DNA from 2 places in the Rhodococcus sp. SJ-3 genome. Region 2 is predicted to be linked to the other one. Evidence: riboswitches for the same ligand, from Rfam matches in the RefSeq annotation. Region 2 holds a riboswitch; the other holds the start of a gene.
The links. A riboswitch is a leader RNA that binds a small molecule or an ion and turns the genes downstream of it on or off. The one in region 2 is predicted to bind cobalamin.

Region 1 (3,203 bases), 2.6 Mb from region 2:
AGCATGGCGCGGCGCCGTTCACCGCCCGAGAGTTGATCGCACCGGCGATCGACTGCGTGTGCCAATTCGACGGTGGTCAGTGCGCGCAGTGTGACCTCCCGATCGGATTCTTCTCCCAGGGACCAGGGTGGCCGATGGGGGATGCGGCCCATGGCGACCATCTCACCGAGCAAGAGGTCCTGAGGGGGTGTTTCCTCCTGACCGACATAGGCAATCGCTCGTGCCCGAGCACGTGGCGGAAGCGAATAGAGATCTCGGCCGTCGAGGGTGACGGTTCCCTCCGCGGGGGCGCGCAGGCCTGCGAGGGTTCGAAGCAATGTCGATTTACCGCTCCCGTTGATTCCCACCAGCGCCACCATGGAGCCGGCGGGGAAGTCGAGATCGATGCCGGACAGAATGTCCGATCCGGCGATCCGGCAGCGAACATTGCGCATCCGAATATGCATCAGTCACCGTCCGAAAAACTGTAGTGGCGGCGCCCCAGCAGGAAGAGGAACACCGGTGCCCCCACGAGACCGGTCATCACACCCAGGGGGAGTTCCTCCGGACTGAGCAGGACCCGAGCAGCGATGTCGATCCAGAGCAGGAACAGTGCGCCACCGAGTGCGGCCACAGGAAGCACCACCCGATGGCGTGCGCCCACCACGATCCTGGCGAGGTGCGGCATGATCAGGCCGACGAATCCGATTCCTCCGGACACCGAGACCAGCACGCCGACAAGAATCGACGACAAAGCGAAGAGTCCCAGTCGGAGCCCCCGCACCGGCACACCGAGTGCTCTGGCCACGTCCGGTCCGCTTGCCAGCGCGTCGAGCCATGAATGGAGTGCGAACAGGATCGCGGCAGACGCAACCACGACGAGCAGGGCAGGGAGAATCTGCACCCACATCGCACCCGCCACGCTTCCGAGGGTCCAGTGCAGGACCGACCGAACGGCATCGCGGTCATCACTGAGGAAGACCAGGAAGCTGGAGACGGACGAGAACGCCGAGGCCATGACCACGCCGGTGAGAATGAGACGGAGTGGGGTCAGGCCCCCCTGTGCAATGGAGATGCCGAAGACCGCGGCTCCGGCGACCATGGCGCCGATCAGGGCGCCCAACGACAATGCCCACACACCGATAGTGGTCAGGACACCGAACATGATGACGAGAGTGGCCCCGACGCCGGCACCGGCGGAGATACCCAGAAGATAGGGATCGGCCAGCGGATTTCGCACCAGGGTCTGCATTGCGGCCCCGGCCATGGCCAGGCCTGCACCGACGATGAGCGCCATCAGGATGCGGGGAGCACGAAGTTCCCAGATGATCGTGTCGTACACCGGGTCGGGGCCGACCCCACCGGTGAAATGTGCTCGCACCACGTCCCATGTGGCGGACAGCGGCACCGGCTCGGACCCGAAGGTCAGCGACATGAATCCGCTGAGGACGATCGCGAGGGCGAGGACGACCAGGAGCGGGATCGCCGGAATTCGTGTGTGCTGCGGTGGCGTGGTGCGCTGAGGTGACTTCGCGACCTCGAGCAACTCAGCACCCCGACGGTGCGGACTCCGTGACCTGTCGTGGGGTCGGTAGGTCGCTTCGTGCGGAGGCGTGAACACGAATGGGGAGGGCGGTGCCATCGGTCTGGGCGCGCATCGATCGTTCTCTCGTATCAGGGGCCCAATCGCGAGGCCCACGTGTGTGATTCGGTGAGCCAGCAGGTCTTCGGACTCAGGGTCGTTCCGACAGGGCGCCTTCCCGGACCGATTCCGGTCCAGTGGCACGTGCCCTGTCGGTCGCCTTCACCGCTGCGCGACAGTTCCGGAGTTGCACCGGATTCCCTTGCATTTCTGATGCACGTACTGCATCAGGGCTGCGTCTGACTCGTGGAGAACGTAACACAGGCGTAACAATGGCCGTGGGTCCGGACCCGCTGTGCGAGATCCGGGGTCCACGGCGTCGATCTACCGGTGACGACCGTCAGCGGAGTGCGTCGAGCGCCTCCGCGATCGGTGTGTCGCCGTTGTTGAACTCGATCATGCGACCGGCGGTCTCGGGACGCTCGAGCACTGCAGCGATCACGGCGGCGACATCGGCGCGCGAGACCTGCCCCTTGTCTCTCGCACCCTGACCCTCGATCTCGATCCGTCCGGTCGGGGGATCCAGGGTGAGGGCGCTCGGCCCGAGAATGGTCCACTCGAGATCGGTGCCGCGCAGGTGTGTATCGGCGGCGGCCTTCGCCTCTGCGTACGGATGGAAACTGTTGTCCTCGGGCACACCGTGGTCGGGTCTCGCCCCGAAGTACGACACCATCACGTACCGCCGCACGCCTGCCTCCTGCGCGGCTGTCATCGATGCGATCGCGGCATCACGGTCCACGGCGTACGTGCGGGCGGGGTTGCCGCCGCCCGCACCCGCCGACCACACCACCGCATCGTGGCCCTGCAGCAGGTCGGACAGCGCCGCGATGTCGAGTTGCTCGACGTCGGCCACCACCGGCGTGCCTCCTGCGGCGCGTACGTCGTCGGCGTGGTCGGGGTTGCGAATGAACGCACTGGTCTCGTGGCCGGAGTCGGCGAGTAACCGCTCGAGGTGCAGCGCGACCTTGCCGTGTCCGCCGAAGAGTGCGATGCGTGCCATGTCGAGTGCTCCTTGTGTCCGGGGATCGGGTGCGTCTCCCAGCATGCCTTCCTTCCGATATCCGCGCGCGAAGAAGGCACGCACACTCGGTCGACGCCTGGGGCCTGCCTCTTCTGTTCGCGCGCGGAGTTGCCGGAGTGGCCGGACACGGCAGGCGATCGCTACCTGGACGGCGTGTGCGCAGACAGTGACCCGGCGGCACTCGACTTCGGCATACGCGGATTGTGTTCGGAGGATGCAGGCTGTTCGGGCGTGGAGCCGAGCAGTACCGACATCATCACCGCATGGATCCGCGGCGCCTGTTGCCGCACGGCGTTGGGACCGAGGAACACACCCAGATCGGGAACGAGGTTGAGCGCTGCGTACAGAAGGAAGCGTGATTCGACGCTCGAGAGTTCGGGGCGTACCTCGTTGAGGAGGGTGGCCCATTGTTCGACGTCGAGTCGCTGGCGCATACGTAGATCTGCCCGCGGTCCGGGAGGCACATTGATCAGCTCCGCAAAGTACACGGACATCAACTCCCGCTGCGAGATGCAGAGCTCGATATACACCGTGGCAAGTGCTTCGAGGCCGTCTCGTGGG
Region 2 (3,203 bases):
CATCGAGCATCTCCAACAGGTGGAACAGTGCAGTGGGCGCGTTACCGATCGCGACCACCGATCCCTCCAGCCGCTCCGTCCACAGGGACACGGCCGCAGCCGAGCGCGTGGTGTTCCACTGCTGGGCCAGGCCGGGCACGCGAGGATCGCCGAGCAGGCACAGCACCTCGTTGTCGGCGGGCAGCCGTGTACGGGTCACCCCGGCGGCGACCATGTTCGCATCGGCCAGGATCGGTGCGCCCGCGTTCAGGGCCGTGCGGGCCGCGGACACCAGATCGGGATGGATCACCAGATCCTTCGCCAGGTCGGTCTGCCCGCTCGCGTGGATCATCCGCACCGCGACCTTCTCTGCATCGTCCGGGATCGCCGCGAGGTCGGATTCGGCGCGGATCGTCGCGAACGAACGAACATAGATATGCGCGCCGTCCGTCTCGTACTCGTAGCGGCGGGGTGGTGGCTGAAGGGTCACGTCGAGCTCCTGTGTGACGTCGAGCGGCTGGCGAAAACAAGGGTGTGCGGGGAATTCGGTGCACCGCAGGCGCGTTCGCAGCCCACGACATGTAGGCGGTCTGCTGTGGTGCCGGAAGCGACGGCGCGACGGGCCAGAGCCCGGGTATCACCTCGGGCGAGGCTACACCCGGGGGATCCGGTGCACGCGGTGACCCGGGGCCACGCGGAGTCGTCCGACAACACGAATCCGGCGTCGGACAGCGCGGCCGGATCGGCGCCGGTGGGGAGTACGATGCCGCGCCACGGGGTGACGATCACGTCGTCGTCGGGCAGGGCCGTAGCCATGGACGGCGAAAGGATTCCCAGCGGGACCAGCGCCGATACCGCACCGGCGAGCATTCCGTAGGGCATCGCATACGACGGGAGCGCGGGAGTCCGGCCGTCACCCCCGAGTTCGGTGCCGCGCCCGGGTAGTTGCCGCACATGCCAGAGCGTCCCGCGTGTCCGCACGAAGTCGAGGGCAAGACCGATCAGCGTGTCGACGACCTGCGACATCGGCACCGTCGGCCCGGCCAGATCGCCGATCACGATCCGTATGGTTGCCATGTCCACGGCGACAGCGGCGAGATCGCAGCGGAGCCCGGCGACGTCGCCGCGGCCGTCGTCGAGACCGAACAGGAATCGGCCGGGCAGCTCGGCGAGCGCCGGTTCTGCGCACAGCGCAGTATCGAGTGCACCGATCAGAGGCCTGATGTCGGCGACCCCGCCGACGAGCCCCGACAACGGCGATGCGACCACGTTGCGGACCCGCTCGTGCGAAGGTGACGGCAGGAAACCGGCGGTCGCGATTGCGTCGGTGAGACCGGCGGGCACATTGCCGCACGCGTCGAGAGAGATTCCCCTGATCTGCAGGTTTCCGCGGGATGTGAGGTGCACGTCACCGTCGGCGAATTCCTGCGACGCGGCTGAGAGTCGACCGAGCCCGCCGGAGGGAAGACGGCCCCCGGGGGCGCGCAGACGCACCAGCGCCCCGTCGGCTGCGACGTGCGGTCGCAGCAGCCCGGGGCAGCGGTCGGGGGGAAGATCGGGCGAGACGTGCTCCACAGGACCACATGGTTGCACATCCTCAGAAAATGGTGCGCTACGCTGGCGACGCCGTGGTTACGGGAAGCCGGTGAGAAACCGGCGCGGCCCTCGCCACTGTGAGCGGGTAGTTGCTCGCCCTCGTCCGTACCGGCCTGCCGGAACGGAGACCACTGGACGGCAGTCCGGGAAGGTCGGCGCAGTAGCGATGATCCGTCAGCCAGGAGACCGGCCACGGCATGAGTACGTCCACGAGGGTTTTGGAGACTGAACATGGCCGTGTGCCTCGAGTTTCGGGTTGCGTCGTGACGCGCCTCGCTTTGCTGTCGACATCGGACACCGACCTGTTGTCGGCCCGCTCGAGCGGCGCCGACTGGGTGGTCGGGAACCCGTCGCGCCTCGACGTGGACGCAGACCTGGGCGGACTCCTCGACGGCGCCGACCTGGTCATCGTGCGGATTCTCGGCTCTGCCAGGTCCTGGCAGAACGGGCTCGACGCCGTCCTCGGACGGGGTGTTCCGGTCGTCGTCCTGGGTGGTGAACAGACACCGGACGCCGAGCTCATGAGTTACTCGACGGTGCCGATCGGGACCGCTGCCGAGGCGCATCGCTATCTCGCCCACGGCGGCCCTGCCAACCTTGCGCAGCTCCACGCGTTCCTGTCGGACACCGTGCTGCTCGGCGGTGAGGGCTTCGAGCCGCCCGCCGAATTACCCGAATGGGGTGTACTCGACCGGCCCACGCCGGTCGACGAGTCGCTGCCGCGGGTGGGGGTGCTGTTCTACCGCGCCCACCACACCAGCGGAAACGTGCAGTTCGCGCATGATCTGGCCGACGCGATCGACGCGACGGGTAAGGCCCGGGGAGTGGTCGTGCACTGCGCTTCGCTGCGTGGTGCTTCCGACGACCTGCTCGCCGAACTCGGCAGCCTCGACGCGCTCGTCGTGACCGTACTCGCCGCCGGTGGCACCAAGCCCGCCACGGTGAGCGCAGGCGGCGAGGACGAGGCCTGGGATGTGGGAGCCCTTGCCGCGCTCGATATTCCGATTCTGCAGGCGCTGTGCCTGACGTGGAGCCGCGACAGCTGGGCAGACTCCGACGACGGCGTGTCCCCGCTCGACTCCGCGACCCAGATCGCGGTTCCCGAATTCGACGGCCGCATCATCACGGTGCCGTTCTCGTTCAAAGAACTCGACTCCGACGGCCTGCCCCGCTACGTCACCGATCCGGAACGCTGCCGTCGCGTGGCGGGTATTGCGGTTGCGCACGCGCGGCTGCGGCATGTCCCGCCCGCGGACCGGCGTATCGCGATCATGCTGTCGGCCTATCCCACCAAGCACTCACGCGTCGGCAACGCCGTCGGTCTCGACACTCCCGTGTCGGCGATCAAGATGCTGCGAGCACTGCGCGATCTCGGATACGACCTCGGCGCAGGCTTCCCCGGGATGGACGTCGACGACGACACAGAAGCCGGAAACACCCTCATCCACGCGCTGATCGATGCAGGTGGTCAGGACGAGGAATGGCTCACAGCCGACCAGCTGGCCGGTAACCCGGTGCGAGTGACCACATCCGAGTACGTGGAGTGGACGAAGGACCTGCCCGCCGAGCTCACCGACGCGATGACCGAGGCGTGGGGGCCCGCGCCTGGTTCGTTGTTCGTCGATGGT

Region 1: linked by a shared signal. The riboswitch ahead of ACTDXD_RS19035 (FecCD family ABC transporter permease) and the one ahead of cobN (cobaltochelatase subunit CobN) in region 2 are both predicted to bind cobalamin.

Annotation. Positions count from the first base shown of each region.
Region 1 is NZ_CM123306.1:4,078,896-4,082,098, forward strand. It holds gene ACTDXD_RS19030 (ABC transporter ATP-binding protein) at 1-434, opposite strand, end outside; gene ACTDXD_RS19035 (FecCD family ABC transporter permease) at 446-1,525, opposite strand; cobalamin riboswitch at 1,681-1,863, opposite strand; gene ACTDXD_RS19040 (SDR family oxidoreductase) at 1,962-2,621, opposite strand; gene ACTDXD_RS19045 (TetR/AcrR family transcriptional regulator) at 2,783-3,203, opposite strand, start outside.
Region 2 is NZ_CM123306.1:889,851-893,053, reverse strand. It holds gene ACTDXD_RS04065 (precorrin-8X methylmutase) at 1-469, opposite strand, end outside; gene ACTDXD_RS04060 (cobalamin biosynthesis protein CobG) at 466-1,554, opposite strand; cobalamin riboswitch at 1,568-1,784, shown strand; gene cobN (cobaltochelatase subunit CobN) at 1,839-3,203, shown strand, end outside.